2 linked regions of the Nitrosospira lacus genome follow. The protein of the gene in region 2 interacts with the protein of the main gene of each other region in a pairwise test. Links are inferred from orthologs where the notes say so. Each region holds a gene or a part of one and is shown on either strand. Other genes may lie near its edges. The genes, in order: EBAPG3_RS14545 and rpe.

Evidence for each region.
Region 1: the proteins of rpe (region 2) and EBAPG3_RS14545 interact in binary tests that used the Escherichia coli proteins (3 or more experiments, as listed by UniProt). The link is inferred for Nitrosospira lacus from one-to-one orthologs.

The regions. Positions count from the first base shown.
Region 1 is NZ_CP021106.3:3,179,077-3,190,312, forward strand. The notes cover bases 8,311-11,236. They hold EBAPG3_RS14545 (PfkB family carbohydrate kinase), read right to left. Parts: upstream 10,267-11,236; coding sequence 9,355-10,266; downstream 8,311-9,354. Other genes in these bases: EBAPG3_RS14540 (HAD-IIB family hydrolase), read right to left, coding at 8,311-9,358; ubiE (bifunctional demethylmenaquinone methyltransferase/2-methoxy-6-polyprenyl-1,4-benzoquinol methylase UbiE), read right to left, coding at 10,662-11,236. In the rest of the region: EBAPG3_RS14505 (DUF3047 domain-containing protein), read left to right, coding at 1-344; EBAPG3_RS14510 (Slp family lipoprotein), read left to right, coding at 679-1,230; EBAPG3_RS14515 (YfiM family lipoprotein), read left to right, coding at 1,397-2,647; EBAPG3_RS14520 (TIR domain-containing protein), read right to left, coding at 2,831-3,220; EBAPG3_RS14525 (RidA family protein), read right to left, coding at 3,302-3,694; EBAPG3_RS14530 (hypothetical protein), read right to left, coding at 3,793-4,242; EBAPG3_RS14535 (sucrose synthase), read right to left, coding at 4,819-7,209; more of EBAPG3_RS14540, read right to left, coding at 7,193-8,310. UniProt on the Escherichia coli protein: Catalyzes the ATP-dependent phosphorylation of fructoselysine to fructoselysine 6-phosphate. Functions in a fructoselysine degradation pathway that allows E.coli to grow on fructoselysine or psicoselysine.
Region 2 is NZ_CP021106.3:46,199-62,636, reverse strand. The notes cover bases 8,161-11,143. They hold rpe (ribulose-phosphate 3-epimerase), read left to right. Parts: upstream 8,161-9,301; coding sequence 9,302-9,985; downstream 9,986-11,143. Other genes in these bases: trpE (anthranilate synthase component I), read left to right, coding at 10,947-11,143; EBAPG3_RS00220 (phosphoglycolate phosphatase), read left to right, coding at 10,081-10,809; apaG (Co2+/Mg2+ efflux protein ApaG), read right to left, coding at 8,519-8,902; der (ribosome biogenesis GTPase Der), read left to right, coding at 8,161-8,392. In the rest of the region: 23S rRNA (adenine(2503)-C(2))-methyltransferase RlmN, read left to right, coding at 1-1,141; EBAPG3_RS00260 (RodZ domain-containing protein), read left to right, coding at 1,251-2,231; ispG (flavodoxin-dependent (E)-4-hydroxy-3-methylbut-2-enyl-diphosphate synthase), read left to right, coding at 2,271-3,524; hisS (histidine--tRNA ligase), read left to right, coding at 3,521-4,792; EBAPG3_RS00245 (tetratricopeptide repeat protein), read left to right, coding at 4,820-5,458; outer membrane protein assembly factor BamB, read left to right, coding at 5,690-6,895; more of der, read left to right, coding at 6,992-8,160; more of trpE, read left to right, coding at 11,144-12,437; EBAPG3_RS00210 (hypothetical protein), read right to left, coding at 12,878-14,239; dacB (D-alanyl-D-alanine carboxypeptidase/D-alanyl-D-alanine endopeptidase), read right to left, coding at 14,963-16,438. UniProt on the Escherichia coli protein: Catalyzes the reversible epimerization of D-ribulose 5-phosphate to D-xylulose 5-phosphate.

The sequences.
Region 1 (11,236 bases), 3.1 Mb from region 2 along the record:
CGCGCGCCGGCGACGATTACACCATGCGCGTTTACGTAGTCTTTTCCGGCGGACTGCTATTCTGGCGCACGCGCGCTATCAACTATGTGTGGTCAAACAGCCAACCTGTCGACAGCAGCTGGCTTAACGCTTTTACCAATAATGCGCGTATGATCGCAGTGGAATCCGGCCCTGCCCGCCTCAATCACTGGGTTAGCGAGAAACGCGACGTCCGTGCCGATTTCAAGCGCCTGTTTGGTGAAGAGCCTGGCCGGGTCGACGCCGTGGCAATCATGACCGACACCGATAACACGCGCACAACGGCAACGGGCTGGTATGGTGATATCTGGTTCACCAAAAAATGACGGCAGCTGTTTAGTCGCGGATGGTACTGCACGGGTCCGCATGCAATCGGACATCCACGTTTGTATATCGCAGGGTATGGCCGGACGGTCTTCTCATTTGGAGCGCCTGAAGAAAATCAATAAGATACTTGCAGATTTTCTCGCCGATTGAAAATCCTACTGATACCGTACTTTTTAGTATCCGATGCCGGAATCATCATCTGCTATAACTGTCTTATGGGGGATATTCATTGGTATTTCTGGTTCCCAAGCCATGCTCATCGGGATTACGGATAAACGCGATACTAAACTCTGGGCGGATATCCCCAGTGTTCATAATCGAGGGAGAATAGACATGAGACGGTATTCATTATTGGTCTGTTTGTTACTAAGCGCTTGCGCCGGGCTGCCGTCAGCGGTCAGGGATGTCCCCGTAAAGGATATTTCTTATAGCCAGGCCAGCCAAAATCTGAACAGTTATAAAGATACATCTGTCAGGTGGGGCGGAGTCATTATCGATGTGGAAAACGAGCAAAATTTCACCCTCATACAAATATTGTCCTATCCTCTCAATTACTATGGCCGTCCGCAATTAAACAAGTCCAGCGAGGGACGCTTTGTCATTAAAAGCACCGAGTTTCTTGATCCCGCGGTTTATGCGAAAGACAAGGAAATAACCGTTGCCGGAACGCTGCAAGGTGATATCGAACGTACCATAGGCAAGAAAACCGTCCGGTTGCCGTTGCTGGCATCCAGGGCCATTTATTTGTGGCCTGTCTATCAAGCCAGTCCCTATTATGGATACGGTTATTCGGGGTTTGGTGGATATGGCTTTAATCCCTATTTTGGATACGGATATTATGGCAGCCCGTATTACTGGGGAGGGTGGTACCGACCATATTGGTGAGAGGTGAGTTTCATCTCCTGCAGATCTTTCATTTTCCGCATGCTCATTTCATATACTCCGCGCTTATTCTTTAAGAATCAAGGTTGAAGCGATAAGCGGTCAGCCTCCAGAATGGTGATCTGGCTCATCTGTGCCATTTTGGCTCCAAAAACCACTGTAGATAGTCATGCGCAAACTCGCGTTTCTGGTTGTTACTCTGCTACTGGCTCTCCCCTTGGTGCTACTGGCGCTGGTGATTCTTGCCGTGGAAGACCGCCCTCGCGTCGACCGCCAGGTAATCCTTACCCCGGAACACGTGGAGCGTGCGAAGCGGATCGTTGATGCACATCGTGATTGGGTTCGCCCCGGAATGCTGGCCTCGGCCAGAATAATGCCAGGGGATGCTGATCTGGCTGCGAACTATCTGGCCAACCGTTTCGGGAAAGGCAGCGCACAGGTAGCGCTCGCTGACCGCAATGCCATTATCCGTCTGAGTCTCCCATTGAGCGGATATCCACTCGACGGCTACCTGAATCTTGAAGCAACGCTGGTCGAGACGGCCGAACTCCCGCAACTTCAATCGGTGACTATCGGCAACCTCTCGCTGCCCGACGCGCTTACGGACATGCTTTTACCTCAGCTTGTGCGTTGGCTGCGCTATAGCCCGGAATATCGTACTGGACTCGACGCACTGCGGCTGGTGAAAATGTCACCAAATGAATTGAGCATCTTCTATCGTTGGGAAGGAGGGGTTTCTGACGAAGTCCGGGCAGCAGTCGTCGACAAAGACGAGCGGGAGCGGCTGTTCCGTTATCAATCCCTGCTGGCCGCGAATAGCAGACAATATGGTGCCGTGGTGCCGCTTGCGGAGGTTCTGCCGCCACTGGTGCGCCTTGCGAGTAAACGTTCGGTAGATGGGGAAGTCGCGGCAGAAAATCGCGCGTTGATTTTAGTGACGACATTTTACGTGCTTGGCATTTCTTTGGAACGGGTTCTTCCGGAAGCAGCGGGCTGGCCTCGTCCGGTTCGTCAAACGGTTACAATCGATGGACGTGACGACTTTGCAAAGCATTTCATGGTTTCCGCCTCTATCGCCGCCTATGCCGATACTGCATTAGCCGATGCAATTGGCTTGTACAAGGAGGTCGAAGATTCACGCTCCGGGAGTGGCTTCTCATTCAATGACATCGCCGCCGATCGTGCCGGCACAAGATTTGGTGAAAGGGCTGTGTCAGACGAATCCTCGGCACAACAACTTCAACGCCGCGTAGCGGCAGGACTGAAAGATTCGGATTTGATGCCAATCTGGTCGGATTTACCGGAATTCATGTCCGAGGCCGAATTCAAACGGCGGTTCGGTGGGATTGATGCACCCGCCTACCGCGGGATGATGAAGAAGATCGAGCAAAGAGTTGCAGCCCTGCGTGTACTGCACTGAACACACATATCTACTTATAGCATTTACCCTTGGTTTCATCCATATTTCCGGCGAAAATTGCGGGGGTGACTGGGGAAGCGAACAGGCGCTCAGCATGGACGCCTCTGCTCAGCGATGGCGCCCTCCTGGATAAGGTCAGATTTTTTAGGCAATTTCCTTTAGGCCGCCTGCATGGGATTCGCTTTACAGTCTATTGAGAAAGGTTGAAATGGTAGGCCAGGTCCAGGAATCGATCTCGCGGTCGCCCACAGGATCAGGTAATTTAGATGGCAGCTTCTCGGCATCGCCATGAAGTAACAGCACGGGCATTCTGCCCTCGTAGGCACAACGTATTTCCCACAGTTGACCGTCTGCTCTGACAACGTTTTTCGTAATAAGGGCGATCACGCCATCACACCCGGTAACTTTGTCCCGGCACTCTTCTTTCCAGGCGGGTTCCCACGACTGCTTGACGGGCATATCCACAAACGAGAAGCCGGTTTGTTCCTTGTTCAATTGTTCGAGAAGCTGATCGCGCAGTTTGATATCTCTGAGTGCGAAGCTGACAAACACCTTGTTCGTTTTTGCGGCCATTCATTCCTCCCTGGAAATCAATTTATTTTAGCAACACCCAAACCATAAAACCACTTCACTACCACCCATTAATCTACCACGTCAAGCGTCAGCAGAGCCCCGGCGGGCCGTTGCCTGGATCTCGATACGCATTCGGGGATCGGACAAGCCGGCCGAGATCATCATGGCTGCCGGCCTAACCTCACCAAGATACTTGCGCATGGTCGGCCAGCACTTGGGGAAGTCCGCCGCGTCAGGCAATACATAGGTTACCCGGACAACATCCCGCAAACTGGATCCCGCTTCGTTCAGCGCCGCCTGAATATTTTTAAAACATTGTTCGGTCTGCTCCATCAGATTATCCGAAATTGTCATTTTGCTATAGTCGAACCCGGTCGTGCCAGAGACGAAAATCCAATCGCCATCCACGACGGCCCTTGAATAGCCGATCTCCTGTTCAAATGTGGAACCTGAACTTATTAACTGGCGCGGCATAAAACATTTCTCCTTGACTGGAATTCCACTAACGCCTGATGACTACGCGACAATTGGCAGAGAATCAATAGAAAAAAACCGTAACTGACCTATATTCCTCAATGAGAAAAACACTGGTTCTTGTCCGACACGACAGTACAGGCATATCGCATCTCCTGAACACCCCCTGCCCGGTTGAATACGTATTCCGCTCTCAGCCCTTTGAATTGAGCAGGAGTGAAGGAAACCCCATCGGGGATAAGGCGTTTCTCATTCCAGAATCTCACTCTGCAGAAGTCAGCCGCAGACCGGCATATTTTGCTAAGTGCGGCCCCATACACCGCCTTATCCATATCCCGCTTGCTATCAATCAGGACAAAATGAATGTAATTTCCTGAATTTCCAAGCTCAAGCGAGCGAACAAGCCGCCAGCCATCGCCATGCAGATCCGGTTGTGATTCAGGTTGCTGCTGCGGCTGGAGCTGCGACTTTGGCTGCTGCGATGCGGCAAAAACCGGCCACGAAAAAACGAGCGTGACTATTGCAACACTTATAATTCTCGTGCTCACAAATACTCCTTAGCTAATCTTTTGCCAGTCACATAAACTGGAAAATTCCATCTGGCTCTCTACGAAAGAATTTGGGAAGAAGCAAGTATCCCTCGCAAATCCGCGAAAGTGATTCGAACGCAAGGAAACAGAGGCGGAAAACGCACCTAATAAACATTTCAATGGCTTGCTTTCTTCTCCATCCAGTCGCTCATGCCATCTCAAAAATAGAGCACCAGTCAGACGTAACGATGAAACATAAGACTTTCATTCTATCAATAAAGAATCAGTCCGAGCAAATCGTAAGGGGTCTAATTATCTGACCAATCCGGTCGTGTTGGCCGCCACCTCGCGCAGGCCAGAGTGGAGCGAAAATGACGCGGTCTGCTCAAAGGCCTGATAGAGTTCCATTTGCCTTCTCTACCATCACTTGCTGGCGGAAGATACGCCTGCCTCCGGATTCTCCTGTACAAGCGAATAAGCCGCTTATCAAGCGGGGTGCACGCAAATTGGAACCGCTAGAAACACCACATTTAAAGGGAGGGGAAGAGATTTCCTGCAAACGTTCAATCGCGCCACACGCGGTGAAACAGGTTTTCAGTGATTTGGGAGCAGCGCCCGTGCCATGGGTCGAAACTGCAGATGATAAAACATATTGAGATAACGTGCGGTTTCTTCATGCTCCAGATTGCTTACAAATTTCCAGAAGCCGTAGATACGTGACAAAGTCATCATCTGTTCCGCATAAATACGCCATGTATAACGTGATTCGACTCGTTTCAGAGCCATTTCAGAGACTTTATTCCAGAAATCCGGATCGGCTGCTGAGCGTGCAAAGAAATCTGCCATGGCGGTGGCCGCCGCCAAACCATCGTTGGGGTCGAAGTGATAGCCGGAAACCCCATGCTGAATGATCTCTCGCGGACCGCCATAGCAAGTGGCAAATACCGGAAGACCAGAAGCCATCGCCTCGATAATGGTTAATCCGAATGCCTCAAATCGGGCTGGCTGTACAAAAATGCCACGCCTGTCGGCCACGTGGCGATACAGCTCGCCAGCCAGGTTCTTTTCCAGGCGAGTACCGAGCCAGCGCATCCGTCCTTCCAGCTTATATTCGTCCATGATGGCATGCATGTGGTCGATTTCGGCGCGTTCCTCGCTATCAGAGGAAGCGGCCGGATCAATATGCCCCCCGATTATCAATAGGTTGGCAGCATCGGATAGCTGCAGACATTGCGCAAACCATGCTGCCAATGAAGTCAGATTCTTGACCAGGTCTAGACGCGCCATCGTGAATATCAGAGGTTTGGCTGGGTCACTGAAATGACCGCGCCACGGTACGCCAGGATCAGGGGCATATAAAAGACGTTCAATGTCGGGCAACAGGGATTGCAGCCGGTGCTCGCGATCAAGATACGAAAAATACACCTCTGCGTCGGCGCCTGGGGAAACAATATTGAATTTGGGATCGAAAAGATCTATACCGTTTACGACTCGATATAAGCCGGGCATGGTGTAGTTCTGGTAGGTCTCATATTGGCCAACCGTATGAGGCGTACCGGCAATTTCCTGATAGGTGCTGGTAATAATGAAATCTGCGCTGTTCATCGCGATGAGATCCGCCGTGTACTGGCAATTGAAATGGTATTGAGCTTCATTCTCCCGCCAGTGCAAGGCGGAATGAAGATATTTGCTCTGCTCCAATGCATGCGCGATATTGCATTGCGTTACACCGGTTCGTTTGGAAATCAGCGAGGCCACCAGATTACCATCCGAGTAGTTGCCTATCACCAGATCAGGACTGCCACTTAGCTGCGCCAGCGCTTCACGTTCTACGTCGTGAGCAAAATTCTCGAGGTATGGCCAGATCTCAAAACGCGATATCCAGTAGCGAATAATTTCGCCGTTTGCTTTTCGAAATGGCACGCGCACGATCCAGGAATTGCGGGTACCGTAAACTTTTTCCAGTGGCTGGTTACACAATGTCTCGCCCGCTTCGGGAATCAGGCGTGTGCATATCAGGATTTTTGGCTGCGCCTCTATCCCTTGCAAAATGAGACGCTCGCTCATTTCCCGTTCCAGAGCACGTACCTGATCGAGGATATATACTACCTGACCGCCAGTGTCCGGCAATCCCAGTACATTGTCCTGCCCGAAATAACCATGTGGTGACAGAATCAATAATTTGGAGACCATTGGAATGCGCGCCAGAAAATTCTCAAGTATCTGCGGCGAGGCCGCTTCAAGAATGTCTACCAATAAACTCATGGTTTCACTTACCCGCATGACACAGTTGCCCCAGCCGGGTGCGAAGCCCAATCCGCTCAGCGGCTCGGAAATCGCCTGCCAAGGAGCATCCTCAGTATACGTATCGAGCAAATCAAGCGCGCGACGCAAACCAGTGCGCAGCGCTGCTACGTCGGCAAAGTTGCCATGGAGCATCAGTTGCTGGCCATCCATGGAGTGCACTGTCAAAAAATGCAATAATTTGGCTGTTCCTAGGCCGGATTGAGTGAATAGGGTGCCAGCCAATTGCCTGTTAAGAAACTTTACACCCTGGCCAATCGACCGGATTTCCTTAAGTCTCGGAAAATTGCGGTTAAAAGGGGTAAAGTCCAATTCCAATACCGGTTCATGCGCGCTATCCGGATGCACCAGCAGTTCCTTAAAAGCGAGATAATCGGAGACACTGATACTCTCAAGTATCAATCGTTGCTGGTGAATGCGCACGTAGGACCAGTGCCCCGCGCCCTCACGTAGCGCCAGGTAGGCCATGGGAGGCCGGCAAACTGCTTCTTGCAGCCACTTGATCAGTTCGTGCAAAGGAGTATTGACAAGAGGCTGGGGATGAAAATCGCGTACCAGGTCAAAGGCCTCAAGCAAATCCGAGCGCAGAAGAAGCGGACGTTCCAGTTCGAACCATTTACGCAAAAGGGCATGTAACTCATCACGATGGTCTACGGCCCAAGCATCAAATTTTTGGATCATTCGCGGTCTCCGGGATGGGAATACCAAATGCATAGTGCAACATGCCCTCTGCAATGCCGTCCGCATAACGGGCATTAGCGAAATAAATCTGTTCGTTTCCCCTCAGACTCGCAAGCTCAGGGCTGTGGTTGGCAACCACGACGCCGAGTGTATCTCCGATCAGCATTTCATGGTCGTTACCAGAATCACCTGCTACCAGAAAAGCGCGTAATGGCAACCCCCACTTGTAAGCAAGATAGCGTATTGCTCGTCCTTTGGAGGCACGCAAAGGTAAAATGTCCAGAAAAGCCTGACGAGAGTAGATTAAATTTGCGGACAGTTTCTGCTCGCGCAACAAGGTGCGAATTTTAGAAATTGGCGGCAGCGCCTCGGGGTCGACATTGTAACTGAGCTTGAATTCACGCTGATTTTCTGGTGATTGCAGGATGAGTCCGGGTACTTCACGCAGCGCCCCTTCCACCGCATCGCGGCGCCATGAGTATCTGATCAGATTTTGCCATCCAATATCAGGCCGGAGTTCCAGACCATAATTTATCTCGCTGCCGACCGCTGTGATAAGTATGTCTGGTAATGGCACCCCCCATTCCTTTAATATTTTCAATGTACTTTCCAGTGTACGGCCGGTCGCGATACCGAAACCCAGGTTTGGCGGCGTGGCGCGCAGTGTGGCAAGAAAACGACGTAAGGCGGCGCGATCTCCAAGCAGGGTATTGTCTATGTCACTTATTAACATCTGCGAGACCAGTGGCAGGGGGTGTCGTTGCGGCCGGTAAATTGCCATGTCCCGCCGGATTTGCTTTCGGTCGTGGTGCAGCAAACGGGATAAAACGTGCAAGTACTTCTTGACGTGGGCATCCCAAGTATAGTGATTCTTTACGCCTGTAATACCGTTGCGCGCCCAGCGCTGCCAACGACGCGGCTCAGCTAGTGCGTATTCGATGGCCCCCGCTATCGCATGGATATCCGAGGGATTAACCAGCACCCCATTTTTGCAATGGCCAACGATATCTCGCGGTCCACCATCTTCGGTAGCCACGATCGGAAGACCGCTGGCAGCCGCCTCAAGCAAAGTCAGGCCGAACGGCTCAGTGAGCGCCGGATTGACGAATACGCCTCGGCGTTGGGCTGCAAGCCGGTAGAATCCAGCGACATCGATGGGTTTATGCTGCTTTGGCAGTGCAACCTTACCCCACAGATCGTGTTGATCAATATCGAGCAATAGATGGGTCATCACCTCGGTCTGGGCAGCCTCAAGTTTGCGGATGTCTTCGCGGTTGCCAGCCACAATAGCAAGGTTGGCCTTTTCATGCAGTGTAGGTGAACTGCCAAATGCAGCGATTAAAGCGCCGAGATTTTTTCGCATTTCCGGACGGCAAATCGTCAATATCAGAGGCTTTCGCGGCTGCACCAGGAAGCGGTCAATGAGTCTGGCGACCTCCGGTTCTGGAGGAGTCCGGCGGCTGGGCGGAGCAAAGCGCGATATATCGGTCCCGGGCGGGATAACAACTGCACGCTCGGGCTGATAATTAGTATATAAGCCATATTGCTCGGCGCTCTCCTGAGGCGTGCTGGTTATGATCAAACTGGCTTGCTGCAATATGGCTTCCTCGGCAGCGATGCGTCGGTGAAAATTAAACTGACGTTCCAATGCCTGCGCTTTACGCCCTTGCGCTAGCAGATGACGCTGTTTGCTGCGTCCAAGTGAGTGACCGGTATGGATCTGCGGAATACCCAGCAGTTGAGAGAGCTGCATTCCAACATATCCCGCATCGGCATAATGGCTGTGGATGACATCGGGTAAGCGCTTCTGCTCGCGCAGAAAAAGCAATACACGATCCACCAGTTGGTCGAGATAAGGCCAAAGACTTTCCTTACGCAGGTAGCGACGGGGCCCGCATCGAAGGCGAATAATCCGGGCGTGATCGCCCAGGATCTCCTCAGGGCAGGCGTAGTCCGCCGATATAGCGGAATCTTCTACCCGGCGGGTTAGCAAATCCACCTTGCCTACTTGTCGTTGACGAGCAAGTGACCGGGCCAGTTCCACGACGTATAGGATTTGACCACCGGTATCAGCATCGCGCCCAAGTTCCAGATCATTCCCTCGAATCAGTCCGTGGAGACTTAGCATCAGCACATATAATTCTTTCATCTGTGCTCCGCCCATTCTTCAAGGAACGGCTCATAGAAATCGTTGTGCTCTGGAATTGCGCCACGTATCCGGCATATGGCGCCAGCGAAATGATGCGCGCGCTGCAAGGTGACCGGTACCGTCCAGTCATGCAGCAGGCCGAGAATGAAAACCGCGGAGAATGCGTCGCCGGCACCCACCGTGTCACGAATACCCGTTATGGGATCAGCCGCCATCTCTATCAGCTGTGCGGAATCATCCAGCCACCAGGCGCCTGCGGCGCCACAGGTTACGAGTAGCCCTCGCAGTTGATAGCGCTGAATCAGCGCTTTTGCCTGAGCTTCGGCAGATGCCGTTTCCAGGTCAAGCAGCCGGCTGATGCATTCAAACTCAGTATCATTGGCTTTGACAAAATCCGCATGTTGCAGTGACCAATCCAGCCTCTCCGCGGATATCCAGGGATTACGCAAATTAACATCGAAGAAGTGCTGCCCGCCCGCCGCGCGCAACATGTGGCGCAAGGCTCGATGCGAATTGGCACGCTGAGCCAGTGTCCCGAAATAAACCAGCTCCGGGTTTGCGGCCAAGGCAGTCATTCGGGATAACCGGGGATGAATATAATCATAGGCACGATCGGGAAGAATATCGAACCGGTGGCCGTCAGCGGTAAGGGTGACCTCCACCACACCCGTAGGGTGCATGGAATCAAGCTGTACCCCATGTACCGAAAGCCCGGCGCTTTCCAGGGCCTGCAACAAGCGCGCACCCGCATTGTCCAGCCCTATCCGGGTAACCAGGACCGGCATACAGCGAAAAGCGTGCAGGTGCCAGGCAACATTGAACGGCGCGCCGCCCAGGACTTCCTGGCCGGGAAACCGGTCTATCAAAATCTCGCCAAACAAGAGAACAACGGGGCGGGCGGCAGCCATCCCTGGAAGCCCTCGGGAAGGACTTGATCTGACTAAACCTGAATCCGGCAGTTGACTGCTCATTGATTAATCTAGCACCATGATCCACCAAGATTGCTTTCGAAACTTTACCTTCACCTTCTCGGTAAGTTTGCTGCGGGTGGATTTAGGTTAATAGAATTGACAAGGCTGCGCAGAGTACTCAGGTCAGGCAGCGAGTGAGAGTTAAATGATAAATATTCTTACCGGATGCGTATGTGCGATCACACACATAACCTGTAGAAAAGCGGATGACGAAGGATGCTCGGTTTTTCCGCTGAACGCGGGAAACTGCGCGAGTCGAATAGAAAATAAAGAGAATGGGGCGAGTACCTCACATCAATGCCGGGCGGCAGATTCTTTTGTGCCCCGGCACGCTAGAATTTATAGCCCCGATGCAGCGCAACCGCACTGGCAGCCAAATTGAAATACTCTACGCGCTCCAATCCAGCCTGCCGCATCAATTGCTTTAACTCTTCCTGAGAAGGGTGTACACGGATGGATTCGGCGAGATAGCGGTAGCTATCCTGGTCTTTGGCAACGAGTTTGCCCATTGCCGGCAGGACCTTGAATGAATAGATATCATAAAGTGGTTGCAGCGGTTTCCATATCTTGGAGAATTCAAGCACAATGACACATCCGCCAGGACGGAGTACACGCTGCATTTCTTTCAAGGCCATGTCTTTGCGGGTCATGTTCCTGAGACCGAAAGCCACGCTCACGCAATCGAAATAATCGTTTGGAAACGGCAGTTTTTCTGCATCGCATTGCGCTACCGATACAGCCGCGCCCTCATCCAGGAGCCGGTCACGGCCTATCGTGAGCATGGCATTGTTGATATCGGTAAGCCAGACTTCACCGCTCTCACCAACGTGCTCCACGAACAACGCACTCAAGTCAGCGGTGCCGCCGGCAATGTCGAGTACCCGGCCACCCTTCTTGATACCGCTTG
Region 2 (16,438 bases):
TGCGAATGCTCTTGCCGGTTTCTGTGCTGAAATAGGTGAGAAGCCATTTCGTGCCAAGCAGTTGCTGCGCTGGATACACCGGTTCGGCGAGGCCGATTTCGCGAGTATGAGTGATTTGGCGAAGGGATTGCGGGACAAGCTTTCCACAGGCGCGGTGATTGAGCCTCCCAAGGTAATCAGCGATCATATCGCCGCGGACGGCACCCGAAAGTGGCTGTTGTCAGTAGGTGCGGGTAATGGCATCGAGACTGTTTTCATACCCGAAACCAGTCGCGGCACACTATGTATTTCCAGCCAGGTGGGTTGTGCGCTGGCATGTACCTTTTGCTCCACCGGCAGGCAGGGATTTAATCGCAATCTGACGGTTGCGGAAATCATCGGCCAGTTGTGGTGGGCGAATAAAACGCTGGCGGGAGCCTCCGCTGGCAAGTCCATCACGGAACTTGAGGGGATCGCGAGCGGTCAGAAAGGTGTGAGTCCTCCAAGCCACCCCAATTTTCAGAACCATAGTCGTGCCGTCACGAATGTAGTCATGATGGGTATGGGCGAGCCACTGGCCAATTTTGAGAACGTGGTGACCGCGCTCCATCTGATGCTGGATGGCAATGCCTATGGGCTGTCGCGGCGGCGCGTGACGGTGAGTACTTCGGGCCTGGTTCCGGCGATGGACCGGCTGCGGGAACGTTGCCCGGTGGCGCTTGCGGTGTCGCTGCATGCGTCGAACGATGCGCTGCGTGACGAGCTGGTGCCCATTAACAAGAAATATCCGATCAGGGAATTGCTGGCGGCCTGCCAGCGCTACCTTCAGTCCGCACCGCGGGATTTCATCACTTTTGAATATGTCATGCTGGATGGTGTCAATGACAGCTTGGCCCATGCGCGTGAATTGGTCCAACTGGTACGGGATACGCCTTGTAAATTCAATCTGATCCCGTTTAATCCTTTTCCCAATTCGGGGTACAGGCGCTCATCGCAGGAGGCGGTGCATCGCTTCCGCGATGTGCTGATGCAGGCTGGATTGATAACGACCGTGCGCAAGACCCGCGGTGACGATATTGCCGCTGCCTGCGGGCAACTCGCCGGAAAAGTGCATGACAAGACCCGGCGGACTAGCCGCGCAATTGTGGAAGCGGCGAGATGAAGCAAAGACGGATGGATATCTTCACAGTGCCATTGGCCCCGTGCATGTCATGGAAACAGTTTCCGAATTCCAAACAGGCATTGGCGCTGCATGATCGCGGATTCGAGTAATGAACGCCACTGACAGCAACAGCGGTGCCGGCCATGGTGCGGAAGCGGGCCAGGCCGAGGTAGGAACAGGCGTGGGGCACGAATTTCGCGCTGTGCGGCTGGCGCGCGGAATGAATATTGAAGACGTAGCACGACAGCTGCGGTTATCGGTGCGACAGGTTACGGCGCTGGAGCAGGATGATTACGACAATCTTGCAAGCGGAACATTTTTGCGCGGCTTCGTACGGAACTACGCCAAGCTGTTGCAGATGGATGCTGGACCGTTATTGCAGCGGCTGGAGCAATCGCTTCCGCCCACTCCTGCCCCAACCATCTCGTATCAGACCGAGGGCATCCCTTTTCCCTCAAATCAGGGAGGCGGGAAACGTAATCTGATCATTGCGGGAGTGGCCATTCTGGTGCTGCTGCTGATTTTTGAAATTTATGATGGCAGCGAAGGCAATAAAGGGAAGCAACCGCAACCGGAGGTGAAAACGGAAACCCGAACCGGGGCTGACCGGGCTGACGCGCTACCTCAAAATCAACCGCCATCCGCAAAAACGACCGGCGACACGGGGGCATCCACTGACAAAGCCGTGGTAGCTGAACAAAAACGCGAAGTGCCCGCTCCTCTTCCTGTTCCCATTCCTGCTGCGCCGCTCGCACCGCAAGGTGCGCCAGCGGTCATCGTCCCTGAAGCGGCAAGCGTCCCTGCCCGTGAATCAGTGAATATTGCCGCTCCTGAACCGGCAAGCAGCGGAGATGTTCTTCGTCTCGTATTTGAGGGAGAATCATGGACTGAAGTCAGGGATAATGGAGGCAGGCTGCTTCTTTCGCGGATTAATCCCCGAGGCACCGAGCAGGTGTTACACGGCAAGCCGCCATTCTCCCTTACGATAGGCAACGCCGCCGAAGTCAAGCTGGTCTACAATAACAAGCCGGTGGATCTGGCACCGTATACCAATGCTTATGGGGGAACAGCACGTCTGTCACTCAAATGAAACCTTTACATTTATAAGATTCTCATACTTATCATGACTATGTCACAAAATATTTTTCCGCCGCGCCGAAACAGCGTCGGCGTCCGTGTAGGTCCCATTACAGTTGGCGGCGGTGCGCCGGTGGTGGTGCAATCCATGACCAATACCGATACGGAAAATGAAATCGCCACCACGGTCCAGGTGGCCCAACTCGCGCGGGCGGGATCGGAACTGGTGCGTATAACCGTCAATACCGCCGCCGCCGCTAAAGCAGTGCCGGGTATCCGCGCGCGTCTCGATGACATGGACTGTCACGTGCCGCTGATAGGCGATTTTCATTTTAACGGTCACAAACTGGTGACTGAATATCCCGATTGCGCGAAGGCGCTTGCCAAATACCGTATCAACCCGGGCAACGTGGGGCATGGAAAAAAACGCGACGAGCAATTTTCCATCCTGATAGAAGCTGCCTGTAAATATGGTAAGCCGGTACGTATCGGCGTCAACTGGGGGAGTCTCGATCCCGAACTGCTGGCCCGCCTCATGGATGAGAATGCCCGGTCCGGTGATCCGAAGGACGCGGTGCTGGTCATGCGTGAGGCATTGATCACCTCCGCACTGGAAAGTGCGGCCAGGGCTGAAGAGATCGGACTGGGGCGCGACAGGATCATATTGTCCTGCAAGGTAAGCGGCGTACAGGACTTGATTGCCGTTTATCGCGACTTGGCATCGCGTTGCGATTATGCCTTGCATCTTGGACTGACCGAAGCCGGTATGGGTTCGAAAGGAATCGTTGCCTCCACCGCCGCGCTGTCGGTGCTGCTTCTTGATGGCATTGGCGACACCATCCGCATATCGCTTACACCGGAGCCTGGCGGTGACCGCTCTCGCGAAGTGGTGGTGGCGCAGGAGATTCTGCAAACCACGGGTCTGCGCGCGTTTGTCCCGCTGGTGGCGGCATGTCCCGGTTGCGGGCGTACCACCAGCACCTATTTCCAGGAACTGGCGGAAAGTATTCAGGGCTATGTACGCACCCAGATGCTGGTGTGGCGCGAGGAATACGAAGGCGTGGAAAACATGACGCTGGCGGTGATGGGGTGCGTGGTCAACGGCCCGGGGGAAAGCAAGCATGCCAACATCGGTATCAGTCTGCCCGGTTCAGGTGAGAGGCCGGTGGCGCCGGTATATGTGGATGGGCAGAAATCGGTGACCTTGAAAGGCGATAATATTGCGGGCGAATTCCGCCAGATAGTCGATGAATATGTACAGATGAAATACCCGAAGAAGTCAGGCGCCGCAGAAATCAGTCAATGACCAGAACCATTCAGGCCATCCGCGGGATGAATGACATCCTGCCTGATCAGATATACCTTTGGGAATTTTTTGAGCAGACCGTGCGTGATTGGATGACGGCGTATGGTTACCGTAACATCCGCATGCCGATTGTCGAGCAGACTGATCTGTTCGTGCGCTCCATAGGCGCGGTGACCGATATCGTCGAGAAGGAGATGTATTCCTTTCTGGATAGCCTCAACGGCGACAGTCTGGCACTGCGGCCTGAAGGGACCGCTTCCTGTGTGCGTGCAGTGCTGGAACATAACCTGCTCTACGCGGGGCCGCAGAGGCTGTACTATTCCGGGCCCATGTTTCGCCACGAGCGTCCGCAAAAGGGACGTTACCGACAGTTCCACCAAGTGGGTGTCGAAGCACTGGGTTACTCCGGACCTGATATTGACGCCGAGCTCATCGTCATGTGTGCGGAATTATGGAAGAAGCTGGGTATTTCTGATGTGCGCCTGGAAATCGGCACGCTGGGTAGTGCCGAATCGCGCGCCTTGCACCGAACGCGGTTAATCGGGTATCTGGAGCGGCATCTGGGCAGGCTCGATGATGATGCTCGCCGGCGGCTGCACAGCAATCCATTACGGATACTCGATAGCAAGAATTCGGAGATGAGAGAGATTATTGATGGGGCGCCACGGTTGCTGGATGACCTCGACGAGGACTCGCTGGCGCATTTTGAAACGTTACAGCGGCTTCTGCGTGACCAAGGAGTAGACTTCGAGATCAATCCGCGGCTGGTAAGAGGGCTGGATTATTACAACCGCACCGTATTCGAATGGATCACCGGGAAGCTTGGTGCGCAAGGCGCCATATGCGCCGGCGGCCGGTATGACGGACTGGTGGAGCAGATTGGCGGCAAACCGGCATCAGCGGCGCCAGCGTGCGGTTTTGCCATGGGCGTGGAGCGTGTGCTGGCGCTGATGGTGGAATGCGGCAGTGAAATACTGCGCCCGGTACCGGATGTGTATGTGATACATCAGGGCGAGGCCGCGAATGGAGCCGCGTGGAAGACCGTCAGATATTTGCGCGATAGCGGACTCAGGGCAATCCTGCATTGTGGCGCAGGCGGTTTCAAGGCGCAAATGAAAAAGGCGGATGTCAGTGGTGCGCGTTTTGCCGTTATTATTGGCGATGACGAGGTACAAGCGGGTGAGATAAGCATCAAGCCGCTGCGCGAGGCAGCCGGGCAGGTGAGAGTCGGAATGGCGGAAGCGGTGGATCTGCTTAAGAGAACTTGAATCGGAAAATTCTTATCAGGAAATCAAATGGCAACCTATGATCTGGAAGAGCAGGAAAAAATAGATGGGCTTAAATCCTGGTGGGAAGCCTATGGCACACTGGTGATCATAATTGTGGCGATTTTAATCGCCGGGATGGCGGGTCAGCAGGCGTGGAAATACTATAAGACACAACAGACCGAGCAGGCAGCGGAATTGTATGCATCGCTGTTGCAAGTCGAGGCGAGCGGTGATCCCAAGAAGATTAGCGATGCCGCACATTTACTGATGGAAGGCTTCCCTGCCAGCGGGTACGCGGCGCGCGCCGCCTTGATTTCAGCACGTGCAAGCTTTGAAAGCGGCGACATGCAAAATGCCAAAAGTCGCTTGCAATGGACGCTGGATAACACCAAGGAAGAGGAGTTGAAGGATCTCGTGCGGTTGCGGTTGGCGGGCATATTACTGGATGAGAGAAAATACGACGATGCCGTGAGACTGCTGGATACCAAGCATGGTGAATCCTTTGATGGCCTTTATGCGGATCTCAAAGGCGATATTCTCACTTCGGCGGGTAAGATTCCCGAGGCGCGTGCCGCTTATCAAACAGCGCTTGGCAAGCTGGGCAAAAAAGGCACCTATCATAGCATTGTTCAAATGAAGCTCGATGCCCTGGCGGAAGGCAAATAGGCAAATATCTCGAATTGCAATGATGCACCAAGCAAGACCGAGAAAATGGGGGTGTAGCTGGCGGAATCATTCATGGAGAATTTATGCAGAGCTTCTCCAGGATTACACGCATGATCCTGAATCCGGCGGTTGATCGTTCATTTCTTTGTTTAATATCATGATCCATAATGAATCTTTTCCATATTTGACCTTCACCTTTCTGGTGAGCTCGCTACAACTGCCGGATTTAGGATGATTCGGCGGCATATCCTGCTGCTGGTGCCGCTGCTGGCGTTTTCCGGATGCGTAAGTGTGGTCGATATGGCACGCGACCTCGCACGCGACCTGTCGGATATCGATGTGGCGGGTATCAGCGGCGGGCTCCTTGGCGGCGAGACCTTTGAGATGAGCCCGGAACAGGCTGCCCAATTAAAGACAGTTCCGGAAGTGCGTCTATTGTGGCAGAACGGCATCGAAGAAAGTAAAGCGATGGGGTTTATGCCGGTATTCGAGAACGGCGCCGTTTATGCCGCGGGCCTGAATGGATTCCTTGTGCGTTTTGATCCCACCACAGGCAAACAAGCGGGAAGTGTCAATACCAAGCATAATCTGTCGGGCGGCGTAGGTGCAGGTGACGGAATGTTGCTGCTTGGAACCTTCAAAGGTGAGGTTCTGACATATGGCAGCAAAGACGGTAAAGCCCTGTGGACGGCCCAGGTATCCACCGAGGTATTAAGTCCCCCGCGAGCGGAGAGCGGCACGGTAGTGGTTCGCACTGGAGATGGCCGGATTTTCAGTCTGGATGCCGGCAGCGGCAAACGTAAGTGGATATATCAGGGTGCAACTCCTCCCTTGACGGTTCGGAGCTTTGCTGGTGTGCTGATCTCGCGAGGCATGGTATTTGCCGGATTTGCAGGCGGAAAGCTGGTGGCGATAAATCTGGCCAACGGCGGGGTCGTCTGGGAAGCGGTCGTATCGCGGCCGCGGGGAGCGACAGAACTGGAGCGAATAACCGATGTCGCCAGTCTGCCGGTGGCTGACGAACAACAGATATGCGCTGTAGCCTATCAGGGGCGTGTTGCCTGCTTTGAAATCGCCAACGGAAATCAGATTTGGGCGCGAGACGCGTCGAGCAGCGCAGGTCTTGCCATGAATGATGATTACATATATGTGAGCGATGCTCAAGGCGCAGTAGTGGCTTACAATAAAAAAAATGGTACCAGTATCTGGAAACAGGATTTGCTCAGCGGCGTCCAGTTATCTCCCCCCCTCATCCAGGGCACGCATGTGGTGGTGGGTGATTCTCTGGGCTATGTAAATCTCATCAGGAATGACACCGGTAGTATTGTCGCGCGCTCTGCCACTGACGGGAGCGCCATCACTGCCCGCCCCGTCTCTCTGCCTAATGGCTTCGTGGTGCAGACCATGAAAGGTGGGCTTTATGCGTTCAGCATGTAACCGAGAAAATTCGGCAAATTCATTTATTTTAGAAAGTGCTTGCTGTTATCCTTCCGGGCAGAAGGATTGGCGGTCTCCACATAAGAACCAGAAGCCATGAAACCCACCCTCGTACTGGTCGGGCGGCCCAATGTCGGCAAATCAACACTTTTTAACCGCCTGACCCGCAGCCGTGACGCAATTGTGGCGGATATTCCCGGATTGACGCGGGATCGCCATTACGGCCATGGCAGGCTGGGCGATAAGCCTTATCTGGTGGTCGACACCGGTGGCTTCGAGCCAATGGTGAAGGAAGGCATTTTGCATGAGATGGCCAAGCAGACTCGACAAGCGGTGGACGAAGCGGACAGGGTGCTGTTCATCGTCGATGGCAGAACCGGTTTGGCGCCGCATGATAAGGTAATTGCGGAGCAACTGCGCAAGACCGGACGAAAAATCATGCTGGTGGTGAATAAAACCGAAGGCATGGCGTCCTCCGTCGTTACTGCAGAATTTCACCAACTGGGCCTGGGGGAACCCTGCGCGATCTCCGCCGCGCACGGCGACAATGTGAATGAGCTGGTGGAGTTGGCGCTAGCGGATTTCCCTCTGCCGCAAGCAGAAGAAAAAGAAGACAGGCATCCAAAAATTGCCATCGTGGGACGCCCCAATGTTGGCAAATCCACGCTGGTGAATGCACTGCTGGGCGAGGAACGCGTCATCGCGTTTGATCAGCCGGGTACCACCCGCGACAGTATCTATATTGACTTTCATCGCAACGGCCGTCCGTACACGCTGATCGATACCGCCGGTTTGCGCCGGCGTGGCAAGGTATTTGAAACCGTGGAAAAATTCTCGGTGGTAAAGACCTTGCAGTCGGTGGAAGACGCCAACGTGGTGGTCCTGGTACTGGACGCGGGAAACGAAATTTCCGATCAGGATGCCCACATCGCCGGGTTCATCCTGGAAACGGGGCGCGCACTGGTGGTGGCGGTTAACAAATGGGATGGCCTGGATAATTATCAGCGCGATACCATCAAGAACGATATCGCCCGCAAACTCTCTTTCTTGCTGAATTTCGCGAAACTCCACTATATCTCGGCATTGCGAGGCAGTGGCATGAAAGGATTGCTTCCGTCGATTGATGCCGCTTATGCGGCCGCGATGGCGAATCTATCCACCCCCCGGCTTACCCGCACCCTGCTGGCGGCGGTAGAGAAGCAGCAGCCTCCGCGTGCTGGCCTGTCACGCCCCAAACTGCGCTATGCCCATCAGGGCGGCTCCAACCCGCCATTGATCGTAATCCATGGCAGTGCTCTGGATAAGGTTCCCGAAACCTATCAGCGTTATCTCGAAAACACCTTCCGCGAGGCCTTTCAGCTGGAAGGTACGCCATTGAGAGTTGTGTTCCGGTCGGGTCACAATCCCTATGCCGAAAAAGGTGCAGCACCTCTCAGCGAAGCGGAAGCAAAACGTGCCCATCGCCGCCGCATGGTCGGAAGGAAGAAATATGGTTGAGCAGTAGCAGCAATCAGCCTGATGGGCTTAAGGAATGAAAAAAAACAACACCGAACTCGGCAGAGCAGGAGCCAACGAACCTCCGGACGGATCCTCCATTTCCGCAGAAAAGCGTGCAGCGATTCCTTAGTGCAATACCCTGGGCACGCTCAAGATGAATTCAGGGATGGTTGCATCGAAGCGCAGGCCGTCTTCAGCCACCATTTGATAGCTACCTTTCATCGACCCAACCGGTGTGGAAATGGCGGTACCACTTGTATATTCGAAATTGTCTCCGGGTTTTAGCAACGGCTGCTCACCGACCACTCCCAGGCCCCGTACCTCTTGCACACCGCCAGTCCCATCCGCAATGATCCAGTGGCGGCTGATGAGCTGTGCCGAAACTGTACCTGTGTTGGCAAGCGAGATGGTGTACGCAAAAACGTAACGGTCGAGCGCTTCATCCGACTGTTCCGGGAGGTAGGTAGTGTGAACCGTTACAATAATTTCGTATTTTTTACTATCGGCCATCCCCGCATTGCACACTATTTTTCGAGTCACGGCAAGGGTGGTGGCTACAAAATATGGTGCCGCATGCTCCCAAGTCCAGTCGCCGACGGCAATCTCTTAGTATAGTGACCTGATCAAAAAAAGGATTTTGCAAAATTCGATCTCCGCCTTTCATGACGAGGTCTACCCGACGGATTGCGCAGTTTTGTAGCAGCGGGGTTGCATTACATCACCCTGGAGTTGACGTATCATCTCGCGCCGCTACGCATTGACCTGAGTCCCAAAAAACCGGGCACTCCATACTGTTCAGCTGCCGGACTCAAAATAATAAAAGTTAGAACGATCGCTGCGGCATGAAGCTGTTAGCGCGAAAGACCATTTGCGGTTAAAATGGCGCTTTTTGATTATAAGGACGCCTTCATGGCTAATTATCGCATCGCTCCGAGCATCCTTTCCGCCAATTTCGCCAAGCTGGGTGAGGAAATAACCGCCGTCATCGATTCAGGCGCGGACATCATTCATTTTGATGTGATGGATAATCACTATGTGCCTAATCTCACCATCGGTCCGCTCGTGTGTGAGGCTATTCGTCCCCTGACCCAGGCAGTTATCGATGTGCACTTGATGGTCGAGCCGGTCGACCGCATTGTTCCGGATTTTGCCAAGGCCGGAGCCAATATTATTTCCTTTCATCCCGAAGCATCCAGGCATATCGACCGCACCATCGGGCTGATCAAGGAACAGGGCTGCAAGGCAGGGCTGGTATTCAACCCGGCGACGCCTTTATATTATCTCGACCATGTACTCGATAAGCTGGATCTGGTGTTGATCATGTCGGTAAACCCAGGCTTCGGTGGACAGAAATTCATCCCTGAAGCACTGGAAAAATTAAAAGCCGTGCGCAAACGCATTGATGCAACGGGCAAAGATATCATGCTGGAGATTGATGGTGGCGTAAAAGTGGATAACATCGCCGAGATCGCCCGCGCGGGAGCCGATACCTTTGTTGCCGGGTCCGCCATTTATGGTGCGGGCAAGGACAGCGATCCGCACCGCTATGATAGCGTCGTAGCAGCGCTGCGGGCGGAATTGGCGAACGCTTGATTTCAGTTTGCGAACGAAACGACGTCTCCAGAAATCCTGATTTGCGAGCGCGTCGCGGAATACGAGACTTTATTAATGTTAGGGGATAACTTTACGTGAACAAAAGCGCTTCCCGGCTTGGGGACACTGTTGTGGTCGGCAGCGAATATCCACTGTCGGTCAAGGCCGTGATGATCGATCTGGATGGTACACTTCTCGATACGGCGGGCGATCTGGCCGCGGCGGCCAATATGATGTTACGGGAGCTGGGGAGGGCCGAGCTCCCGCTGGAGACTATCCAATCCTACATTGGCAAGGGCATACAGAAGCTGGTGAAGCGCTCGCTTACCGGCAGCCTCGATGATGAGCCCGATGTTGAGTTATTCGACAAAGCGATGCCGCTCTACGAGCGCGATTACGCGAAAACATTGTGCGTTAGTACTCGGCCCTATCCAGGCGTAATAGAGGGATTGAACGCCTTGCTGGAAGCGGATTTTCGCCTGGCCTGCATAACCAACAAGGCTGAGGCGTTTACCTTGCCACTACTTCGTGCCACCGGCTTGCTGGATTATTTTGATATCGTCCTGTCAGGCGACAGCCTCCCCAAAAAGAAGCCTGATCCGATGCCCCTCCTGCATGCCTGCAAGCATTTCGGCATTCTACCCCGTGAAATGCTGCTGATCGGCGACTCCCTCAATGACGCCGAAGCGGCGCGTGCGGCGGGTTGTCATGTCTTTTGCGTACCCTATGGCTACAATGAGGGGCGCGACGTGCGCGAACTGAATTGCGATGCCATCGTTACGTCCGTATACGATGCTACAAAATTAATTCAGAAATTGTCATGATCCCCGAAAACACCGGAATCGAGGAATACGCGATAAATGCCTGGCGTCCCTAGCGTCCTGGCCTCGATCGCTGGCGGACCTAGCACTCACACGCTACCGCACTTTCTTTCCTTCCTGTTTTCTTGTGGAGTCACATCATGACCGAAGCTGAATTCAATAACCTTGTGGCGCAAGGCTATAACCGCATCCCGGTAGTGCTGGAAACGTTTGCCGATCTCGATACCCCGCTGTCGGTTTATCTCAAGCTTGCCAACCAACCGTACTCGTATTTATTGGAATCGGTACAGGGTGGCGAGCGCTTCGGACGTTATTCCTTTATCGGCCTGCCCGCCGTGACTCGCATAGAGGCGCGGGGCGGTCTTGTCAGGATCATCAATGGTGCGGGAACGCGGGAATCCGAGGTGGAAGATCCGCTGGCTTTCGTGGAATCCTACCTGTCTCGCTTCAAAGCCGCGCCATGCCCCGGTTTACCCCGTTTCTGCGGCGGCCTCGTGGGCTATTTTGCCTACGATGCCGTGCGATATATCGAGCGTAAACTGGCCGGTCATGCCTGCCCCGACACACTCAATACGCCCGATATGCTGTTACTCCTGTCTGAGGAGCTGGCGGTGGTGGATAATCTTTCCGGCAAACTCTATCTCATCGTGTATGCAGCGCCTGGGGACGCAGGTCCAACGGAAGCAACGGAAGCGTATAAAGCTGCAAAAAAACGCTTGAAGGAGTTGCTCGTCAATCTCCGTGAACCGGTGGAAATTCCGCTTGAAACGCCCAGCAAACCGGCCGAGGCCATCTCGGAATTCAGTGAAACAGGTTATATTGAAGCGGTGGAGCGCGCCAAGCGCTATATTTTTGATGGCGACATCATGCAGGTGGTTTTATCGCAGCGCACCAGCAAGCCGTATGGCGCGTCGCCGCTGGCGCTTTATCGCGCGCTGCGCAGTCTCAATCCCTCTCCGTACATGTTTTATTATCACTTTGGCGAGTTTCACGTGATCGGCGCGTCGCCGGAAATCCTGGTCCGACTGGAAAGCGGCACCGTGACCGTACGTCCCATTGCCGGCACCCGCCCGCGCGGTAAGACCATTCAGGAAGATGCCACGCTGGCGGACGATCTGCTGGCCGATCCGAAGGAGCGTGCGGAACATTTGATGCTGATGGATCTCGGGCGTAATGATGTCGGCCGCGTCGCGCAGACCGGAACGGTCAAGGTCACGGAGAACATGCAGATCGAGCATTATTCCCATGTCATGCACATTGTTTCCAATGTGGATGGCAAGCTCAAACCCGGCTTGAATGCGATGGATGTACTGCGCGCCACTTTCCCTGCGGGTACCGTGAGCGGCGCCCCGAAAGTGCGGGCGATGGAAATCATCGATGAGCTGGAAGTGTCCAAGCGCGGTATCTACGCTGGCGCGGTAGGTTACCTGGGATTCGATGGCGATATGGATCTGGCCATCGCTATTCGCACCGGTGTCATCAAAGACGGTAAGCTGCATATACAGGCCGGCGCGGGCATCGTGGCCGATTCCGTGCCGCAAAGCGAATGGATCGAGACTCAGAACAAGGCCAAGGCACTGCTGCGGGCGGCGGAGATTGCGGAGGGTGGGTTGGACAGTAAGATCGAATAGAGAATGATCTGATAGAAAGTTTTCTTGTTTCCCGTGCAATCACTGACGTCTGAAAATCCGCGTGGATTCTAGAGCGACATGATGCGACGCTGACAGCAAAAATGATCGCCTGTTAGCGAAGTTTTTCAAGCAGTCAGAAGGTCGACAGAAATACTATATTAATCGGTAGCTTGAAAGCTCGCCCCGTACCAGCACCCAATCTCCAACTCGTACCTTGCTGCATCCACCGAAAGCGAAAGATCCCAATATAATGATTTTTATGCAATCATCGCAGGCGCCAGATTCAATCTCTGGATCCAGTGGTGTGCTTTGCAATTGATTGAATCTAAAAACGCATCTTTCCGTGTCATGCGTCGTTGCAAATCCTCGCGATATATCGCTTGATTTTACGCGTAGCCTGCACAAAAACTCATCGCTTTTATTCAATTACAAGCACACTACTAGAATGCCAGCCAGCCATTCAAATAGAGCGTGTCGTTACCCGCCGCATTGCGCCCAAAACCATCATAATTGCGAATACCTCCGTTAAACTGAAAGTAGTGGACGTATTGGAGTGTAAGCCGCAGGTTGGTCAAGGTGGAATACGCTGATGTGGATTTCCCGAACGGTATATAGCTCACCTCGGCGGTAATTGCCTGATTATCGGGTTTTCCTGAGCGGCTGCCGGTGATAGGGTCTGCAAAGCTGTATATGATGTTGTCCGCTGTTCCTGAAGTTTGTCCATAAGCCAGGGTAAGACCGTAGGTCTGCAGGAACGTGTACGCGCCCCTGATACGGACGGTGTCGAGACTGCTGCTCTGTTTCTCCGCGAACCCTAATGCCAAGCTGGCGTTCATGTCCCGGTTCTCGCGAATATAAGTGGCATTGAATTCAAGAATGTGTTTTGGATTTACCAGATACTGATAGGTGGCATCAAATCCAAAATCGGTAAACTGATCAGTGCCTGCGCCTTGCAGTCGCTGCGGGTTGACATTCGCGTGCATGCCAAAAGAGCCGATTGCGCCATAGTGCCCGTGCCAATTGTGCTGGAGCGCAACCCGCCAATAAGGTGCGCCTCCATCAATTTTGTTTTGCGCAGCATCGAATGTTCCCACTGTCTGCTGCACGTTACGGGCAAGACTTGTATACCCGCCGCCCTCGATATACAAGAAGTCATTCCACATCATATAAGCCGTCGCACCGCCTACCTGGCCCCCGAGTGACTCGATAAGCGTGCCCGCTGACTGGGTCGGAGCCAAAGGCGATGCTGCCCAGGGAAAACCCCATACAGGCGTCGTATTCCACAGGTCTGAAACCGTGGGGGAATTATTCAATGATACGCCGTAAACAAACCGGTTTCCTGCCAGGTCTGCATAATCGGCAAAACGAATATCGGTATTATCAAGCAATACCTTCTTTTCCACGCCATCGTAAGTTCCTTCAATAAAAGCACCCGCTTTGGAGCTGATACGGCCGGCATAAAAAATCGCAGCTTCATCAATGGTTGCATTATTGTTAGACCCAAAATGTTCGGCCGCACCATCAGGCTGGCCTCTTTGGGTATGTGTGAATGAACCTCTGATCATTGCACTCAACGGAATCAGCTGTGTGCTTTCTTCGCTTTTGTCGGTATAACCGTAAAGCTTGAAATTCCTGCCGGTAGGAGTCAGGCCGGGGCCAAAGGCCTGCACATGACAGGCACTGCATGGCATGGCGGTCTGACGCGCAAAAGCAGGCAAGGCACTCGCCTCATTACTAAATATGGTGAGGAATAACATCAGGAAGAGGGGGAGTAAAAGTACCGCGTTTCGAAATAGAACCATGGCTTGGCTTATTCTCCCTCAGGGCTCCCAGTTTTGCCTGTTCCGGTCTAGAAGAATATCCGCTAGGTGCAGCCGTTCAGGCGTGTCGCAGTATAAGAATTCCCCTGTACACTCATCGGAACGACACAGAATTTGTGCGGGTTTGTAATATCCTGGGTCCGGATGGATACCTCCTGCTCACTTGGGATATTTATATCAGGGAGCAGAGCATTGAAACGAGTCTCTCCGATATCAGCTTCCATAAGAATTGTGATGCTCATCAGTGTACCAATTTCGGTTCTTAGCACCATGAATCTGATCACCAGTGAAACCCAGTGACCGTGACAGATCCTGGCCGCTGAAATGGGGTTTCCATTTGTCGTCCGATGAGTGTTTTCATCATTTCGACAGTACGTCTGACGTAAGAAACCCACCTGTGTATTTTTATAGACTATAGACGAGAAAGTTCAAGTACCACCCAGTGTGCCCAGGTCGGGCTATTCAAAGGAGCGGAGTGAAGCGCAAGCGTTGCCGATCTTATAGCCCCACCCTGCTACTTGGCCGGTATTCATATTTTTCCGGCAGAACCAAACCAAGAAAGTCCACACTTCGTTAGGCCTACTCTGCAATGCCAGGTGCTCGCGCTTAACCGCCAGATTACACCGCTTGCGTCGAGCCTTAGTGTCAAGCCGGCGCAGGTAGGGAATGGGTCATGGTGAGCGCCAATAACTTATCTTTAGTTTGTCATGGTCTTTCATAAGCCCAATGCAGCAGCGCATCCATTGCTGGTTGCGCAATTCCCGATTTTGGATGATTGATGAACATGACCACAGCTACGCGCCTGCCGGATTTATCGAGCACATAACCTGCCATGGTTCTCACGCCATCCAGAAAACCGGTCTTGATATGGGCCTGTCCCGCGGTAGCGCTGCCATTCAGGCGCTTCTTCATGGTTCCATCCACCGCTGCGATCGGCAGGGAGGAAATGAATTCGGGCATGACCGGGCTCTGGAACGCCGCCAGCAAAAGTGCCCCCAGGTGACCGGTACTGATGCGCTCATTGCGTGATAGCCCCGAGCCGTTTTCGATAACCAATTCAGGAAAACTGAGCCGTTTGGACGTAAGCCAGCGCCGTAGGGCCATATCCGATTTGGCGAGCGTTGCGGGCGGCCTGTCATGGCCATTTGCTGCGTCGCCGGCAGCCATGCTCGGAGACGAGCCAGGAGTCAGTCCCGTGGTCAGCCCTAATGCGAGATATAGCTGCCGCGCCGCGGTGTTGTTACTGAATTTGTTGATATCCCGAACGATGTCGGCAAGTGGGGGCGATTGATGGGTTTCCAGCGGCGTCATTCCTTCCGGAGCCGTGCCGGTGCGCACCTTGCCGCGGAATATTCCACCCTGTTCTTCCCATAATTGCCTGAACAGGCCGAAGATATAATCGGCGGTATCATGCACGCTGAGATATAAGGTCTTTTCGTCACAGTCAGTGGAATAACTGCCATTAAGCGCAATTGATACGCGGATGTCGCCATTGACGGCAGTGCGAATATCGGCGGCGAGCGTGTCGCGCCATTCATTGCAGGGGCCATTGGTAAGCGTCAGGCCATTTTTGAGGTCCAGTGATGGCAGAGGCGGATCGACTACAACGCGAATGGTCTTGCTCGCAGGCTGCGGGATCAGGCGTAGCGCCAGTGTACGGTAGTTCACCAGCAGCGCTTCGGGAAGCACATTGTATGCACGGTGGGGCTTGCCGTCGAAGGCGGCCGGATTGCCGCCGGGCAAATCGAAATGGCTGCTATCCAGCACCAGGTCACCCGTAATTTCGCGTAACCCGGTCTGACGCAGGCGTCGCACAAGCAGCCAGAAATTTTCCAGATTCAGCTTGGGGTCGCCGTAACCCTTGATCACCAGATTACCTCGCAGTGTATCGCCTTCAAGCATGCCACTGGCGTATAATTCGGTTTTCCAGGTATACGCCGGTCCCAGCAGTTCCAGTCCGGCAAAAGTCGTGACCAGCTTCATTACCGACGCGGGATTCATCGCCGTGCCGGCATTGACGGCGAGCAGTGGCTTGGCTGCACCAATTTCCTGAACATACATACCTACCGCAGACTCGGGAATGCCTGCCTGCTTGAGCGCCTGACCGACGGCGATCGGCATGTTGTATGAAAACGCAGGGAGCGGCGCGGCAGCCAGCGAGATGCACAGGGAAACGGTTTT